Regions from separate parts of the Bacillus sp. XB1 genome, predicted to be linked through region 2. Evidence: a T-box and tRNA genes for the amino acid it is inferred to sense, from the RefSeq annotation. Region 2 holds a T-box; the other holds one or more tRNA genes.

Region 1 (9,999 bases), on a different contig from region 2:
AATTGTTTGTAAAAGTTTTGTAAAGTTCCACAAAAATCAACATACGATACAATTTTAATTCAGTAGTAGCTATTCATTTCCTCTGATGATTTCCCTATAAAATATTTATCCCCTATCCCACCATATACAAGTATCATTTATAGGGCCGCGTTTTTTCAATGTTGTATACTTGTCCACATTTATTACACGATATGCATAAACCATAAAAAAAAGCACACTATCTTTTCATATAGTGTGCTTTTTTACAACTTTTTTATTCATCATCTTGATCTTTGTTTTTATTGTCTTTATCATCTTTTGGAGCTTCACCATTTACTTCTTTGTTTTTCAAATCAAAGTAAGCGTCCATAATTTCACGACCAATATATCCATTAATACCAGTCTTATCATCATGTACCCATGGAACGACAACAGAGAATGCTACTTCTGGATCTTCAAGTGGCGCATAACCTACTAATGTTAAGTTATATGTTTCCACACGTTCACCTTTTGCATTTCTACCAATCTCTTTATCTCCACCATACACAGTTTGAGCTGTACCAGTTTTCCCAGCAGCTTTATATTTTGCACCTGTAAAGTACTTTGTAGCTGTACCACCTGAATCATTATACACTTGTCTAAATCCTTCTTGAACGCGTTTAATTTGCGATTCCGGCATATCAATACGATTTAATACTTTCGGTTCCATAGATTGAACAACTTTCCCAACTTCATCTGGTTTCACTGCCGGTTGACGAATTTCTTTTACAACTTGTGGTTGCATACGATATCCGCCATTGGCAATCGTCGAAATATATTGCGCTAATTGAAGCGGTGTATACGTATCATACTGTCCAATTGATAAATCTAGTAAGAAACCTGGTTGACTACTTCTACCCATCTGACCAGCAGATTCATTCGGTAAATCAATTCCTGTTTTTACACCAAGTCCAAACTGTCCGAAATAATAACGCATCGTATCAAATGCTTTTTGAGGTATATCTAACGTACCACCTCTCACATACTGAACACCGGCGATATTCATCGCTGTTTTAAACATATAAACGTTAGAAGACATTTTTAAAGCTGTAAGGTCATTAATATATCCCATCGTTTTCCAAGACGACTTCGTAGGTGTACCTTTTAATTTAATTGGTTCATCCAATTGTACTGCCCCTGGTTGAATCGCACCAGTTTGATATCCAGTAAGTACTGTTGCACCTTTTACAGTTGATCCCATCGGATAAGAACTTGTCATGGTACCTAATGCAAAGTCATTTACTTTCGTTTGGCCATCTTCGTTAACTAATTGTTTCCCCGCCATAGATAAAACTTCACCATTTTTTGGGTTCATCATTACAACAAATGCGCGATCTAAAAGAGGTTCGCTTCCTTTAAACCTCATTAAATTCTTCGCAAGAATATCTTCCACGCGCTTTTGTAATTCCATATCAATTGTTAAGTTCAGGTCATTACCACTTTGTCCTTTTGATACATTAATCGTTTCTAAAATATTACCGTTTTTATCTGTAACATTTCTAACTTCTGCTTTCGTACCGTGCAGACTATCTTCATACTGTTGTTCAAGATAACTTTTTCCTACTCGGTCATTTCGATTGTAATCACGAACAAGATAGTAATCTAGTCTTTCTCTCGGTAAGCCTTCATCAGATGTCGACACCCCACCAAGTACACTTCGGAATAAATCATCGTACGTATATTTTCGCTCCCAATCAACATTCGTATCTACACCTGGTAATGCTGCTAGGTTTTCACTAATAATCGAATATTCCTTTTCTGTAGCATCCTTTTTAATAACTTGAGGTGTCATTGCATATCCGCCGTCCATCTTACTCTTAATCGCTAGTATTTCTAGATCTTTTGCGGATAATTGATTAATCTCTTCTTCTGTTACACGACTTCGCTGACGCTCGTCTAATTCTTTATCATCAATTTTTTTATCTTTAAACTCTTGACGATCTTTATTCGTAATTTTTTCTTTAGCTTCCTCTTTATGCATAGCAAGCCAATAATCTTTTTTATCGCGATCTGTTAATTTATCTGTCGGTACTTCAATCAAATCTGCTAGCTTTTTCGCTGTTTCTAAGCGATCCTCTGCAGTTGATCCCTTCATTTTTGTAAATGTAATAGTACGAATGGCTGCATTATCTACTACAGGTCGCCCATAACGGTCAAATATTTTCCCACGCGGTACAGGATTACTTATCGTTGAGTTTTCTTTCTTCTCCACTTCATTCTTATATTCTTCACCGCGAACAATTTGTACATATCCGAGCCTTACAATAACCGCGGAGAACATTAAAAACACGCAGAAAAACAACACGTTTAATCGAAAAGGAACGTGGGTCTTTTTCTTATTTTGCTTCTGCTTCTTGCTCATACAAACCCCCTCTACCAACAGCTATGTAATGTGAAAGGGACACCCTCATACAGGTGTCCTCACTGCTGTCTTACATCTTTTTCTATTCTAGCATAAAACAAACGAGAAGTTAACCTTCTGGTTCAGTTTGGTTTTGCGCGTTCTCTTGCGTTACAACACTTGTTTTACTCGCATTTCCCTCATCATATTTGACATTTTTAACTGCAAAATAAATAAGAAAATGTCCAGCACCTAAAATACATAATAAGTAAGGTAAACTTTTTTCAGGTGGAAAGAATAGTACAGCACATAAAAAACTTAAAATGGAACAGATTCTTCCGGCGTTTAACCATAACTCCCGAACAACGACATATTCCACACGCCATTCTCTCGCATTTTTCGCTCTACCAATTACGTCATATGTCATTGATCCGTACGGAACAAGTAAAATAGGATATGCAATCGCAATACATGCCGCATAAATAAGTAATTTCGTGTATGTAACATTGAAAATAACTAAAAAGACGACAGCATATAAAATAATGCCCCCAAGTAAAATTGCTTTTTTTCGCCACTCCTTCTTTAACATACGAGCAACTAAGTAATAACATACAAAGGATACAGCAGAGTTCACTAAACTGTATTTCCCTAATGCGAACTCACTATTAGTTGCTAAATAAACATATACTGAAATGACAAAAATAAACGTCCCTTCTCTCAATCCTTGGAAAAAATGAGCTCGTGTAATCTTTCCCCAATTTTTATCAATCCGTCGTTCTTTCAATACTTGCACGATTTCATAACGCCCTTCACATTCTCTTTTAGATAAAAAGAAGCTTAAGACGACAGCAATTGCAAATAGAACTAATGAAAGAAAGAATATAACAGTATAGCCACTCCATTTCTCCATACGTGAAATTGTGTATCCTGCTGCTATTGGTCCAATCATCCCAGAGAAGGATGTAAGAAGTCCAAGAAACCCATTAAAGAAATCTCTTGTTTCTGGTTCTGTAATTTCAAATGTCAATAAGTTAAAAGCCAACCAGTAAAAACCGTATCCTACTCCTAAAAGAGCCCCCATTAATAGAATATACTGAGAAGCACTTTTCCCTGCTACTAAGACAACGATAAAAAAAATTGCGAGCGTTCCTACCCCTATTCGTAATAAAATCGAGCGATCGATACGTTTCGCTAATTTCCCCCCTACAAGAAATGTGAGAGGCTGTAATACCACGCTGGCTAAATTATACAAGCCAAGATTCACATAATTTTGTGTTTGTTTCCATAAATAAATATTTACAAACGTATTCGATAAAGAAATTGCGAGCGTGTATAAACCTCCTATAAGGAGCAATAACACTAAATCCCGATTCACTTCAACGTCACCAATTATATGTTTCCATTTCATACACAACTCTCCTTTACTTCATGTTCTAGTCTTCCAAAGACAAGCCCAATTATGTAAAAGGAAAGCATAGAAAAAAGCTAGGGGCTCTCCCCTAGCTTTTTCTATATTTGTTACAATTATTTTGCTTCTTGGTAACGTTTTTCAGCAGCGTTCCAATCTACAACGTTCCAGAATGCACCGATGTAGTCTGGACGACGGTTTTGGTAGTTTAAGTAGTAAGCATGCTCCCAAACATCTAAACCGATAACTGGCGTTTTACCTTCAGTTAAAGGAGAATCTTGGTTTGGAGTGCTTGTTACTTCTAACTCACCATTGTTTACTACTAACCAAGCCCAACCAGAACCGAAGCGAGTTGCGCCAGCTTTTGCGAATTCTTCTTTGAATGCATCGAAGCTACCGAATTTTGCTTCAATTGCAGTTGCAAGATCACCTACAGGTTGTCCTCCGCCGTTTGGAGATAGGATTGTCCAGAAGAATGTATGGTTAGCATGTCCGCCACCATTGTTACGTACTGCTGTACGGATTGCTTCTGGTACTTCGTTTAAGTTTGCAACTAATTCTTCTACGCTTTTGTCAGCTAATTCTGCATGACCTTCTAAAGCAGCGTTTAAGTTTGTAATGTACGTGTTGTGATGTTTTGTATGATGGATGTTCATTGTTTCTTTGTCAAAGTGAGGCTCTAAAGCATCATACGCATAAGGTAAATTTGGTAATTCGTGTTTTGCCATTGTTATATTCCTCCCAGTTTATGTATTGCCACTTAAGTGACATACAACTTCATTCTACCCTAATTGCCATAGGGTGCAAACAAATAAATCACATTGTCTTGCTATCATTAAAGTAGCAAAATTCCCACTTCTTTTCAATTAAAATGCTCATATATTCCGTAAAAAAAGCTTCCTTCTACAAGGAAGCTTCCTGCTAACATAATAAACATGTGAAATGGATATGGACCCTGTAGGACTCGAACCTACGACCGGACGGTTATGAGCCGTCTGCTCTAACCAGCTGAGCTAAGGGTCCACAATTATGTATGTAACAACATATCAAATAAAGGAATTCCTATCGGATATGCTCTTTAAGAAATGTAAGATAAATTTACCATATAGAAAAGAAAAGTGTCAATTGTATTTTTCTTATTTAAAAGAAGAAAGTTAATAAAAGAAATTTAGTTATCTCCACTATATGTAAATATAATATATCTTGAGATTCTCTAGATTACTACGTTACAATGATTTTATACATACATAAAGGAAGTGAATCTATGTCCATATTTACCCAATTCGTAAAAAGCATATACTCGCCTAAAGATATGGCGCTATTCCGTTTTCAAAAAATCGGTAAAACCATTTTGTATATTATGCTACTTTGCTTAATTACTACTATTCCAAGAACTTTTTTGTACGGTAGTTTTATCCAAGATGGTGTAAGCATGGTAAATCAAGTCATCGATAAAGATTTACCTGATTTTAAAATTGAAAATGGCGAACTAAAAGCCGATATTGATCAACCTATTGAAAAAGAAGAAGGAAATGCACTTTTCATATTTGATCCAAATTCAACAGACCTAGAAAAATATCAAAATAAAACAGGTTTATTTGTTTTAAAAGATAAAGTAGTCTCTATGGGAAATGGTCAAATACAAACGTATTCCTATAACGATTTGTTAGGTGCATCTCTTGAGAAAAAAGATCTACAAGAATTTATTTCTTTATTCGATAATATTTATCCGATTTTATTATTTGTTATTGGATTCTTAGTGTACCTATTCCAATTATTCATTACTTTTGTAGGCGTGACTTTACTTGCGTTCATCGGTTCTGCTATGAGCGGTCAACGTAAACTATCCTATAAACAAGTTTGGACACTAACTGCATACAGCTACACAATTCCAACAATCTTCTTTATGATTATGGACGCATGTAAAATTGTCGTACCTGGATCAACATTCATCTATATCGCAGTTGTTTTAATTGTTCTGTACTTAACGATTAAAGAAGTTCCAAAACCGAAAGAAAAATAAGAACGAAAAAAATGCCTAAATAGGCATTTTTTTTTTGGACAAGCATATATTCCTAGCAAAGGAGTGAAGAATATGAAAAGATTAGGTATATTCCTATTCGTGCTTGTTCTCGGTTATATATTTTATTACGATATAAAAATCGGTACTTTACCGATGTTAAGTTCATATAAAAAAACAACTGCTGCTCAAACGATTAAAAAAGAAAACACAGACAGTCAACAAAATAAAGAGAACAAAACAGAAAAAGAAACAGATGTATCTTATAAAACAATTGAAGTAAAAACTGGTGAGACAGTTCTTTCTATTACAGAACAAATTAACAAGAAAAAAATTCCTTCCATAGAAAAAGTCATTGACGACTTTAAACAATTAAATAAAAGTACATCTGCTACAAAAATACAAATTGGAAAGTCTTATAAATTCCCCTTATATCAATAAGCTATCACTTAATCCTTGTCAATTACATAAAGGCGCTGATACAATAGTAAAAGTGAAACCGAGTACTTCGGTTTCTATAGCCCTATATCACGTATACTATCATTGATATGAGGGACTAAATAAGAAACTTCTTTTATAAGGAGAGCGATCTATTCGTGAATGAAATGACTCATCGTACAAAAACACGTCCAGTTAAAGTCGGTAATTTAACAATCGGCGGTAATAATGAATTAATTATACAAAGTATGACAACAACAAAAACACATGATGTTGAAGCAACAGTTGCTGAAATTAAGCGTTTAGAAGAAGCCGGCTGTCAAGTCGTCCGCGTTGCCGTTCCAGATGAACGCGCAGCAGATGCTATTGCTGATATAAAAAAACAAATCAACATTCCACTTGTTGCTGATATTCATTTTGATTATCGCCTTGCTTTAAAAGCAATTGAAGGTGGCATTGATAAAGTACGTATCAATCCAGGTAACATTGGTCGTCGCCATAAAGTAGAAGCTGTTGTAAATGCAGCAAAAGAGCGCGGTATTCCAATCCGTATTGGTGTAAACGCTGGTTCATTAGAGCGTCACATTTTAGAAAAGTACGGGTACCCAACTGCAGATGGTATGGTTGAGAGTGCGCTACATCATATTAAAATTTTAGAGGACTTAGATTTCCACGATATTATCGTATCTATGAAAGCCTCTGATGTTAACTTAGCAATTGAAGCATACGAGAAAGCTGCTCGTGCTTTTGATTATCCATTACATTTAGGTATTACAGAGTCCGGAACATTGTTTGCCGGAACTGTAAAAAGTGCTGCTGGTCTTGGAGCAATCTTAAATAAAGGCATCGGAAATACACTACGTATTTCATTAAGTGCTGATCCAGTTGAAGAAGTAAAAGTTGCTCGTGAACTATTAAAATCATTCGGTCTTGCGTCTAACGCAGCAACACTTATCTCTTGTCCAACTTGTGGTCGTATTGAAATTGATTTAATTAGCATCGCTAACGAAGTGGAAGAATACATCTCTACACTTCAAGTACCAATTAAAGTTGCAGTACTTGGTTGCGCTGTAAATGGTCCTGGTGAAGCTCGTGAAGCTGATATCGGTATTGCCGGTGCACGTGGAGAGGGATTATTATTCCGTAAAGGGCAAGTCGTTCGTAAAGTACCAGAAGAAACAATGGTAGAAGAACTGAAAAAAGAGATCGACGTAATTGCTGCTGAAATGGCTGCTGAGCGAGAAAAAGAAAAAGAGACACAAGAACAATAAAAAGAAGGTTGCCACAATATTTGTGAGCAACCTTCTTTTCTACGTAAAAAAGCTCGTCAGTTTAACCGACGAGCTTTTACTTTGCACATTTTGGACAACGACCATATATTTCAAACTTATGACCCGTTACTTCATAACCGGTAAAATCTTTATTCATAAAATCCATTGGGCAGGAAGTAATCTCTTTCGTTCCCCCACAATCCAAACAAATAAAATGATGATGATGTTCCATAATAGAACAAGTAAAACGAAAATGTTTTTCACCATTTAATTCCGTTTGTTCTAAAACACCAATCTCAGCAAAAACTGTTAAGTTACGATAAATCGTATCAAAACTAAGCCCTGGATAATCGTCCTTCATATGCTCTAAAACGTCTTTCGCAGTTAAATAACGATTATGTGCTGCAAATAATCTGAGCATCTCTTCTCTTTTTCCAGTATGTTTGTATCCTTTTTCTTTCATTAGGCGTAAAGCTTCTGTTAGATTCATACCTATCCCTACTTTATGCAGTTTTTTTCTTCTTCCATAAAATCGCACCGATTAAAATAAGAACTGCTATCATAACAATTGTACCACCTGGCGCTAGATCAAGTTGATACGAAGCAAACATTCCACCAATTACTGCAATTTCACCGAATAAAATGGAAAAGAAAATTGTTTGTTTAAATCCTTTAGCAATACGAATACTTGCTGCAACTGGTAACGTCATTAATGATGATACAAGAAGAACCCCCACTACACGCATTGATACTGCAATGACAAGAGCAACTAATATAATGAAAATAAAGTGAATCCATTTCGCTCTTAAACCAGTTGATACTGCGTATTCCTCATCAAATGATAATAGAAACAGCTCTTTATATAATAAAATAATTGTCGCAACAACAACAATTGCTACAATACCAATAATAATTAAATCTGTACTTGTTACAGCACTGACACTACCAAATAAATAACTAAATAAGTCTGTGTTAAATCCATTTGCAAGTGAAATGAAAATAACTCCAACCCCCATCCCTGCCGAAAGGATAATTGGAATTGCTAATTCTTGATAGTGCTTATATACAGTTCGTAACTTTTCGATTAGTAGCGCTCCACCAATCGAGAAAATCATCCCCATATATAAGGGGTTTAAAAACCCACCTGTAAAAATGGTTTTTTCAAGTAATAAACTTGCTGCAATACCCGATAACGTCACGTGACTTAATGCATCCGCAATAAGAGATAAACGACGAATAACAACAAACACACCAATTAGCGGTGCAACAAGTCCAATTAAAATACCTGCGTATAAAGAATTACGTAAAAAGTCATATTGTAAAAAATCTTGTATCATTATATCCTCCCGTGATGCTCATGTTCGTGTTCTAAACGATGAACATGATGTCCATATAAGACGGACATTTCTGCATCTTCTAACTCTCGGAACTTCTCTACATTTCCATGGAAATGTAGATGTTGGTTTAGGCATGCAACATGTGTTACTTTTTCAGTAACAGCTCCCATATCATGAGTAACAAGAATTAATGTGATCCCGAGCCTTTTGTTTAAATCCTCTAATATTTCGTAAAAACTTTCCACATTTTTTACATCGATTCCAACAGTAGGCTCGTCCAAAATAAGCAATTCAGGATCACTAACGAGCGCACGAGCAATAAATACACGCTGTTGCTGTCCACCAGAAAGCTCTCCAATGTTACGACCTTGAAACTCACTCATTCCTACATCAGCAATTGCTTTTTCTACCTTTTTCTTATCCTCTTTTGTGAAAAAGCGAAAAAGCCCTTTTTTCGAAACAAGTCCCATTGACACAACTTCAGAAACAGTTGCTGGAAAACCAGAATTGAAACTATTTGCCTTTTGGGATACATAACCAACTTTGTTCCATTCCTTAAACTTCTTACTATCAACGCCAAACACGCGAATGCTTCCTTCTTTTGGCTTTAAAACACCTAATAAACACTTAAGTAGAGTTGATTTACCTGAACCATTCGGTCCCACTAAACCTAAAAAAGCTCCCTTCGGAACTTGCAAATTAATATTTTCTAACACATTCCGATCTTCGTATCGGAATGTTAAACCTTCAATTTCTAATATATTATTCATAGCATCTCACCTATTTTAATTCAGAATGATTCCGATTTATATCTATTTGAATTATAGTACAGCTTATTATAGTTGTAAACCAATCTGCCTAAAATATATCTATTTTTTCAAGAAACCTTACTATTATAACAAAAAGCAGAGAAAAATTCTCTGCTTTCGAAAAATATTCCTATAAACTTTTTAGTGAATAGCCGATTTAAACTTACCACCATTTGTCTCTTGCGTGCTCATAATCGTAACAAACGCATTTTCATCAATTTCATGCACAATTGATTTTAACTTCGTCACTTCTAGACGCGTTACAACTGCATAAATAACTTCTTTTTCTTTATCCGTGTAACCACCTTTCGCTACAAGCTTTGTAGTTCCACGGCCAAGACGATGCAAAATCGCGTT
Region 2 (9,999 bases):
TAGTCGTTAATTTAGAAGAAGAAGGAATGCCGCCTTGTTTAATTAGAAAATCAGATGGTGCGACGATTTATGCAACGCGTGACTTAACGGCAGCTTTATATCGTCAAAACACTTATGGGTTTGATAAAGCGCTATATGTTGTTGGTCCAGAACAAAGCTTACATTTCAATCAATTTTTCACCGTATTAAAAAAACTTGGCTATACTTGGGTTGATGGTATGGAACACGTACCATTTGGCTTCATTTTAAAAGATGGTAAGAAAATGTCGACACGTAAAGGAAGAGTTATTTTACTTGAAGAAGTACTCGAAGAAGCAATCGAACTTGCAAAACAAAATATTGAAGAGAAAAATCCAAACTTAAAACAAAAAGAAGTAGTAGCAAAGCAAGTCGGTGTTGGTGCAGTCATCTTCCACGATTTAAAAAATGAGCGTATGCATAATATCGAATTCTCATTAGAAAATATGCTGAAATTTGAAGGAGAAACAGGACCTTACGTACAGTACACACATGCACGTGCTTGTTCTATTTTAAGAAAAGAAAGTGTAGAATTTGAAACATGTACATTTGCTTTAAAAGACGATCATAGCTGGAGTGTCGTAAAATTACTTAATAAATTCCCTCAAGTAATTGAAGCGGCTTTCAATAAAAATGAGCCATCTATTATTTCGAAATATATATTAGATGTAGCACAATCATTCAATAAATATTACGGTAATGTTCGTATATTAGAAGAGAGCAAAGAAAAAGACAGCAGACTCGCATTGGTTTATGCTGTGACGGTTGTATTAAAAGAAGGATTACGTTTACTTGGGGTGGAGGCACCTGAGGAAATGTAACATAGTAGTAAACTGACAAACTGGGTCTAGTATAAACCTGGTTTGTTTTTTTATTGGATATATATTTTTTTTGCAAAATCAATTAAAATCTTTTTAGAGAGGGTGATTCATATTGATTCGAACTTTTATTTTACAAATTCCTTGTCATAGAAGATTAGATAGGAGTTTTTTTAAACTACAAAAGTACATACCTTTATGTGCGCGTTGTACAGGCATGCTTATTGGTATTTTAATGTTTCCAATTTATTTTTATATGACACCTTCATTTCTTTTAGCAATCATACTATCATTTTTCGCTCAAATTCCGTTACTTATCGATGGGTTCACCCAAAAGTGGAAATGGAGAAGTAGCTCAAATTTGCTAAGAATAACTACTGGTGTATTAAGCGGTAATGGTATGGGATTATTCATTTCCTCTAGTGTTATATGGATATTATCTTAAGATATATAGTAATGGAGGTATTTACATAGATGTTCTGGATTTATTTAATTCTAATTTTTATTTCAGGCGGAAGTGGAATTGGTTTTATGACTCAAGATAAGTATACAGAAGCAATAATAGCTTTTGTTATTTGTATACTATTGTTTGGGCTACTGTATTATTATCTTAAAAGAAACAAAAGAAAGAGAAAAGCAGATTGTGACGATTTAGACTGTACGGATTGTTTTGATTGTGATTGTACTTGTTAAATTTTTCTTCCAAATAAAAAGCTAGTGTATTATTAAAAATACACTAGCTTTTTTGCTTTGAAATTTTAAGAAAAGTGTAGGAATACGGCTATTATATAGAGAACTTTAGTTTTGTATATAAAAGGAGGCGTTAGATGTTGGAAACGTATGATTGGAACAATAAACTAACATATTTAAAAAACACGAGAGATTTATATTACAACGACGATTATGTAAGCTTTTTAGTAAATACAGTTTGGAAGATTACTAAGCCTGTACATATCGTTGATTACGGTTGTGGATATGGTTATTTAGGATTAGTATTAATGCCATTACTCCCAGAAGGTTCAAAGTATACAGGTATTGATAGTGGAGAAACATTATTAGCTGAAGCCAGAGAGTTGTTTCGTTTACTTCCGTATGATTCAGAATTTCTTGAAGGAGATGCTACAGAAATTGAACTGAACGATAAATACGATATAGCAATCTGTCATGCTTTCTTATTACATATGACTACTCCAGAAACAATGCTACAAAAAATGATACATTCAGTTAAAAAGGGTGGAAAAATAATCTGTTTTGAACCACATTGGATTTCTAATATGGCTTCTTATTTACTAGATGGGGAGAAACAATCGGAATTTATTCAGCTAGGTGTTTTGCAGAAATTATTTGAAAGTGATACGCAAAGAAATGGTAAAGATGGCAATATAGGCATGAAAATACCGATATATTTAAGTGAATTAGGTGTGAAAAATATTGAATGTAGAGTAAGCGATAAAGTGAACTTTTTAGATTCAAATATGCATCACAATGATAAAAACGATTTGTATCAATCATTAAAAGAAGAGGGGATTGCAGGTGATCCGGGTGATAAGCAACAATTTGTAGAACGTTTAATAGCCAGAGGATTAACATATGATAATGCGCTAGCTCAATATGAAGCTGAACTACGATTTTTTAAAATATTTCATGTGTATTCTTCTTTTGTATACGCTCCCAATATGAAAATTACATTTGGTGACATAGTTTGTTAAAAGGTATGATGTATAAGGCTTGTCGTTTAATGTCGATAAGTCGATATTCGACATATAATCGCTGATAAATGTTAAGAATCGGTCGATATAATTTGAAAATCGCCGATAAAATGAAAGAATCGCTGATATATTTGAATTATCGCCGATATAATTTTATGTACTAATTTCAGCTTCTACAAGATTAAAACCGCATGTTACGTTATTCCATATAATTAAACAAAATACGGAGAAAAACAATCGTTTTTACTATATTTTGTTATAAATTTGAATAATATTAATTAATACCATCCATTTTAAGAGATTTTAGTTGAATACATACTATATGGTGTGTAAAATCTAAGCAAGTAGCAGTTTAAATATAAATTCGAGGTGAATGCATGCTAGATTTTAAGCAGTTAGAAACTTGTTTAAAAGACAAGAGATTTGTAGATGGATTACAGGAAATAAATAATGAAATTGCATATATAAAAGAAACGAATACTTTATCCTATGTGAAGAATTGGCTTGCCAATATTCCTTCGCATAAGGAGTTCGATATATTAATTCGCCTTACTGATGAAGGGCTTATGCACCAATACAGTTCATTCCTCATTCGTTACGCTTATAAAAAATTCCCAAATATGAGAACGCTCTCTTTATATTGTGATGAGTTAATTGATGAGCGGAAAATTCTTGAAGCGGAGCAGTTGTTAAAATCTTCTTTAGAAGAGTTAAGTAAAGAAGAAATAGATGCAGATTTTTTAGCGAAAACATATTTTACGTTAGTACGATGTCTTTTAGAAATGAAACGAAACGAAGAAGCGTTAATGTATATGCAAAAAGCAGAGGAGTACAGTTCACGCGCAGTGTTTGATAAATGGGGCTACGTTTATATGCATACAGGTGAATGGGAGAAAGCGGAAGAACAATTTATTGCTGGCATGCAGCATGAAGATTGTGAAGAGTTATCTACCTATTTATTATCACAATTGTATGCGAATAAAGGAGAACAAAAACGCGCGATACAGTTAATCGATGATGCGATTGTAAAATTCCCACAAGTACCATATTTTCATTTTGAGAAGATAAAGTATTTATTAGATTTAGAGCAATATGAAGAGATGTTAGCGGTAATAGATAATATAAATACTCAGCTGCCATATCATGCCTATAATACTTACTTTGTACATTTATGTGCAGAAGCGCTGTACAAAATGAATAAATTTGCAGATTTACAAAAACTATTAAAAGAAGAAAAGAGTTTAAAAGAATCTTTATATCATAATTTAGAAAAAAATCCGGATGGAAAAAAGGTGCACTTGCCGATAGTTCCTATTGTACAAAAGGATAATTATTGTGTTCCGACAAGCTTAGAGATGATGTTGCGTATATGGGGAGAGAAACGTACACAAGATGAAATAGCAGAGTTTATTTTTGATATGACAGGTTCGAAGTTTTCAGATACTGTTTCTTATTTAGAAGAATTAGGTTATGAATATCGTTATTTTAAAGGGAATGAAGAGAATTATAAGAGACTGATTGACGAAGGAATTCCTGTTTTATTAAGTATAGATATTGAGCATGCTTCACACGTACAAGTTCTATCTGGATATGATGATACATTGCAAGCTTTCTATGTTCAAGATCCAAACTTTATAGAACCAGTTCTTGTGGAATATAGTAAATTACAAGAAAAATATCGTTATACAGGCTGTTTAGCAATCACGTTTGTTCCGAAAGAAAAGAAGGAGCAACTAGCGTTTCTAAGTGAAGAAGAAGATCGTTATTTTAAATCTATTTTTTCTCTTACGGATCATTTAGATGAACATGACAAAGAGGGAATTAGTAACTTAGTACAATTTTTAAAAGAAACGAGTGATAATCCAAATACGTGGTTATATACGATAAAGCACTTAGATGTTGAAGTAGATAAAGAATTTATTTTATATTGTATCGATAAGTTAATGGAAAAGTTTCCGAACTCGGACTTTGTTAAATTGCATGGTGCACAGTGTTTTATTCGTCTTCAGGAAGTAGAGAAAGCGGAGCAAATGCTGACAAGCGTTGAGAAGAAAAATAATCGTGCTTTATATCATTTAATAAACGGAAGATATGCGTTTGAACAGGAAAGTTATCTAGAAGCGATTTCAAGCTTTCGTTCATCGTTACAATTAGACGCAGATCAGCCTATTGCTTGGAGTTTTCTCGCTTTATCCTATATGTATATTGATCAATCTGAAAAAGCATTGCAATACTCTCAAGTTGCGTTAGAGCGTAGTCCTGAAAGGTTCACTTTAACAAATCACGGTTTAATATTAATAGATTTAGAAAGATATGAAGAAGCATATGAAATCTTTAATGACTTGTTAAAAGAGTATAAATATGAAGCGCATGTATGGTATGAACGAGCGAGATGTGCACATCAACTAGGGAAATTATATTTAGCAATAAAAGGGCTTAAAGTAGCGATTCATTTGGATAGTAATGCACCTTACATTTATACGAAACTTTCGGAAATATACGAATCTGATTTGAAGGATGAGGAAAGTGCGAAAGAAATTTTATTAAACGGTATTGAGAATTGTGATGATAAAGCACCTCTTTACGTAAAATTAGGTGACTATCATTTTCAAAATGATAGCTTGGAAGAAGCAGAAGTATTGTATAAGCGTGCTTTAGAAGAAAATGATGAGGATGTTTATTCTCACTTCGGACTTACACAAGTTTATATGGCAAGAGAACAATATAAGGAAGCAAAAGAATATATTCTTGGTCTTGAGAAGCAAATTGAAAAGAGCCAAGATTTCCTCATGAATGCAGGAATGGTTTTATGGGATGCTGAAATTGAACTTGGTGGAAATGAAGAAGGATTTAAAGTAGCGCTATCTAAGTTAGAAAATGGTATAAAGAAAAGTGATTATAATGTAGCAAGTGCGTTAGATGAATATGTGAATCGAATTAAAGGGACGGAATTTGTACAACGAGGTATAGCATTTTTAAGAACGTTACACAAAGAAAGAAATGAAGTAAGTGAGTACGGTTGTTATGCAGGTATTTTGTATGAATCTATTGGACAGTACGGCCAAGCGATGAAAAGATATAATAAGGCGATAGAACAAATGGAAACGGCATTACCGTATTACCGAATTGGCGAAACACTTATGGCATTAGGGCAATTGACGGAAGCAAAGCAGGCGTATGAAACATGTTTAGAGCTTGATGGGAATTTCGTAGGTGTACATTTACAGCTTGCGGAAATATACGAAAAAGAAGAAAACCGTTCTAAAGAACAAAGTCATATGGTTCAGGCGATGAAAGAAGAGCCGTTGCATATTAATATGGAATATTTGGCACAGCTTTCAGTAGAAATGAACCTTCAGGAAGAATTGCTGATTGAACTAGAACAATTAGCGGACGAAGTACCTGAAATATGGCGTTTAGATGCGATTGCATATGTGTACGGAGCGATGAATGAAACAGATAAAGAACAAGCACAGATTGAATACGCGCTACAATTAGATGGTGAGCATATAGAAGTACTATATCATTATGCAAAAGTATTAGTGAAAAAAAGAAATGTAAAAGCAATTGAAGTTGCAATGAAAGTAATACAAAAAGATTTTGATAATGAACGTATATTTGATGTTTATGTAAAAGCAGTAGAGCAACATAAAAAATTGTCTAACATACGAGATTTTCTTCATACATTAAAGGTGAAAAAAGCAGAAAGAAGTGCAGCATTCATGTATGCTGCAGCTGCGGTTACGGAAATATGGATTGAACGCCAGCTGCATGAACAGCCGAAACGATCTATCATTACGAGAGCTTTTTATCGTATGAAAAATCGTGCGAAAGAAATTTCAATGGTTACTATGATAATTGATTTATATGAAATCTCTTTAAAGTTAAATCCGAAAAATAGTATGGCAGCACAGCGATTTGCGCTATTTTATGAGAATGTAGAGATGAATAAAGAAGCAATAGAGATTCTGCACACGTCACTAGAAAATAAATGGGATTATGACGTAGCGAAGCAACTTGTAAATCTTTTCGTTGAGTGCGAGGAAGAAGATATGTTAAGAGATGCTTTGGAATTAACGAAACAAATGGTTCGAGAACTACCAGATGATTATGATACTCTTCTTCTGCAAGCACAAGTATTCTTTAAAGCAGGGGAAGAAAGAAAAGCAGAAAAGATTATCTTACAATTAACAGAGCAAACACCGTTTGTAAGTAGAGCATTTCTTGCTTTAGGAGAAATATATCAAAGTCAAGAAAGGTTTGAAGAGGCAATTCAAGTATTAGAAAATGCTTCTATACATCATCCAAATGAAACAGTAATTCTTCTTTCTTTAGCGTCTTCATATCATGGTGCCGGCCAAACACTAAAGGCAGAAAAAATAACAAATGAAGTATTAACAATGGATGCAAGTGATTTGTTAGCAAGATATGATCGTGCTTGTTATTTAGCACAGTTAAATAGAAATGAAGAGGCGAAGGAAGAGCTTGAAATTGTCCTTCGTGAGGATGACTCGGGATTCTTTGTTGAACTTATTGAGGATGATGAAAATTTAGCAGCATTGCGAGAATTTGAAAAGTAATTGTATAAGAATAGGGGAAAAAGATAAGGATATATTTTGAATTAGTTGACAATTAGTTGCTAAATGGCATAAAATAACTTTTAACAAAGTATACAAATCTGAAGACGAGAAAGAGTAAAATAGTGAGCTGTTCTCCAGAGAGCCGGTATATTGCTGAAAGCCGGTGTGCAGACGTTATTTGAAAATCATCTCCGAGGAGCTGAGGCTGAAAGTAAGTAAGCCCGGACGGATGTCTACCGTTACAAAGAACACGTATGATAGTACGTTGCTAAGTGCTATTAGTGAAAAAGCTAATAGAATTAGGGTGGTATCGCGGGTAAACCCGTCCCTACTTTATAGGGACGGGTTTTTTGTGTGCTTTAAAATATTCAAAGGAGTGATTGTATATGGAAAAAGTAGATGTAAAAGAATCAGCTGTAGGAAGAGAAATGCGAATTCGCAAACAGTGGAACGAACAAAATATTTTCGAACAATCAATTCAGAATCGAGAAGGCGCACAGTCTTTCGTATTTTATGAAGGACCACCAACGGCGAACGGACTACCGCATGTAGGTCATGCACTTGGACGAACAATTAAAGACTTAGTAGCAAGATATAAAACGATGGCTGGTTATAAAGTGTTAAGAAAAGCGGGATGGGATACACATGGTTTACCTGTAGAATTAGGCGTTGAGAAGCAACTTGGTATTTCTGGTAAACATGAGATCGAAGAATATGGCATTGAACCATTTATTCAAAAGTGTAAAGAGAGTGTTTTCACATATGAGAAGCAGTGGCGTGAATTCACTGAAAGTATTGGTTATTGGGTAGATATGGATGATCCATATGTAACTTTAAAGAATCCATATATCGAAAGTGTATGGCATATTTTGGGGACAATCCATGAAAAAGGATTGTTATATAAAGGACATAGAGTTTCACCATACTGCCCAAGCTGCCAAACCTCATTGAGCTCACATGAGGTTGCACAAGGGTATAAAACAGTAAAAGATTTAAGTGCAACTGTGAAGTTTAAAGTGAAAGATAGTGAAAATGAGTATTTCTTAGGTTGGACCACAACACCTTGGACACTTCCAGCAAACGTTGCGCTTGCTGTCCATCCAAATATGGAATACGTTAAAGCAAAACAAGAAAGTCATGTATACATTGTTGCGAAAGAACGTGTACAAGAAGTATTAAAAGAGAACTATGAAGTATTATCTGTTCATAAAGGCGAAGAATTATTAAACACATCTTATACAGCGCCATTTCCGATGAAAGAAGTTACAAATGGTTACCGCGTTATTGCAGCAGATTTTGTAACGGGAGATAGTGGTACAGGACTTGTTCATATTGCTCCAGCATATGGAGAGGACGATTATAGAGTCGTTCAAAGTGAAGGATTGTCATTCTTGCACGTTGTAGATGAAAAAGGTGAGTATACAGAAGCGGTACCATTTTTGAAAGGGAGATTTGTAAAAGATTGTGACGTGGATATCGTTCGTTATTTAGCGAAGGAAGGTTTACTGTATCATAAAGAAAAATATGAACATAGCTATCCGCATTGCTGGCGTTGTGATTCACCACTACTTTATTATGCAGGAGAAAGTTGGTTAATCCGAACAACTGCAATTAAAGATACATTTTTACAAAATAATGATTCTGTTACTTGGTATCCGGATCATATGAAACATGGACGTTTTGGTAAGTTTTTAGAAAATATGGTGGACTGGAATATTAGCCGAAATAGATATTGGGGAACACCATTAAACGTGTGGGAATGTGAAAGTTGTAATCATCAGTTCGCACCGAAGAGCATTGCCGAATTAAGAAAGCATAGTACGAAAGAAACACCGGAAGATTTGGAATTGCATAAGCCGTATGTAGATGAAGTGCAAGTCTGCTGCGAGAAATGCGGAGGAACAATGAATCGTACACCAGAAGTAATTGATGTTTGGTTTGATAGTGGTTCTATGCCATTTGCACAATATCATTACCCATTTGAAAATAAAGAGTTATTTGAAGAGCAGTTTCCAGCGGATGTTATTGCAGAAGGAATTGATCAAACACGCGGCTGGTTTTATAGTTTATTAGCAGTATCAGCACTATATACAGGAAAAGTACCGTATAAACGAGTGTTATCACTAGGGCATGTTTTAGATGAAGAAGGGCAGAAAATGTCTAAAAGCAAAGGAAATGCACTAGACCCAGTTGATTTAGTAGATAAATTTGGTGCAGATGCGCTAAGATGGGCTTTACTTGTTGATAGTGCCCCGTGGAATGCGAAGCGTTTTTCTGAAAGAACAGTACTGGAAGCGAAATCTAAATTTGTAGATACATTAGTCAATGTGTATAGCTTCTACGTTTTATATGCAAATTTAGATGAGTATAATCCGAAGGAAACGTATGATGTAAAGCTTACAAAATTAGACGAATGGGTATTATCAAGGTTGCATAGTACAACGAAAAAAGTGAGAACTGGACTTGATGATTATCAATTTACGAATGCAGCTCGTGAAATTGCAACACTTGTAGATGAAGTGAGTAACTGGTATGTAAGACGCTCACGTAATCGTTTCTGGGAATCTGGTATGAACGCTGAGAAAGCAGCTGCGTATGAGACACTTCATGAAGTACTTGTAACAATTAGTAAATTAATTGCACCATTTACACCATTTGTCGCGGAAGACATTCATCTGAATTTAGAAGGAAGCAGCGTTCATTTAGCCGATTATCCAGTTGTAAATGAATCACTACTTCAGCCGAAATTAGAAGCGGAAATGGATGCTGTTTTACAAGTTGTTGAACTTGGAAGAAGTAACCGTAATCAGCATTCTTTAAAAGTAAAACAGCCGCTAGCAGAACTTGTATTACTTGAGCATAACGAGAATGATA

Evidence for each region. The T-box of region 2 lies ahead of ileS (isoleucine--tRNA ligase). A T-box ahead of a tRNA ligase gene usually reads a tRNA of that ligase, here a tRNA-Ile.
Region 1: it has a tRNA-Ile gene. The T-box ahead of ileS (isoleucine--tRNA ligase) is inferred to sense a tRNA for this amino acid. The anticodon was not compared.

Annotation. Positions count from the first base shown of each region.
Region 1 is NZ_JBNRIL010000002.1:569,943-579,941, reverse strand. It holds gene ACK1U5_RS18245 (peptidoglycan D,D-transpeptidase FtsI family protein) at 254-2,380, opposite strand; gene ACK1U5_RS18240 (MFS transporter) at 2,490-3,767, opposite strand; gene sodA (superoxide dismutase [Mn]) at 3,884-4,495, opposite strand; tRNA gene ACK1U5_RS18230 (tRNA-Ile) at 4,717-4,790, opposite strand; gene yqgB (protein YqgB) at 5,032-5,790, shown strand; gene yqfZ (protein YqfZ) at 5,863-6,228, shown strand; gene ispG (flavodoxin-dependent (E)-4-hydroxy-3-methylbut-2-enyl-diphosphate synthase) at 6,393-7,496, shown strand; gene ACK1U5_RS18210 (Fur family transcriptional regulator) at 7,573-7,986, opposite strand; gene ACK1U5_RS18205 (metal ABC transporter permease) at 8,000-8,833, opposite strand; gene ACK1U5_RS18200 (metal ABC transporter ATP-binding protein) at 8,833-9,603, opposite strand; gene ACK1U5_RS18195 (YitT family protein) at 9,784-9,999, opposite strand, start outside.
Region 2 is NZ_JBNRIL010000001.1:1,536,549-1,546,547, reverse strand. It holds gene argS (arginine--tRNA ligase) at 1-839, shown strand, start outside; gene ACK1U5_RS07730 (DUF2085 domain-containing protein) at 952-1,281, shown strand; gene ACK1U5_RS07725 (hypothetical protein) at 1,311-1,529, shown strand; gene ACK1U5_RS07720 (class I SAM-dependent methyltransferase) at 1,667-2,545, shown strand; gene ACK1U5_RS07715 (bacteriocin-processing peptidase family protein) at 2,923-7,125, shown strand; T-box leader at 7,218-7,458, shown strand; gene ileS (isoleucine--tRNA ligase) at 7,512-9,999, shown strand, end outside.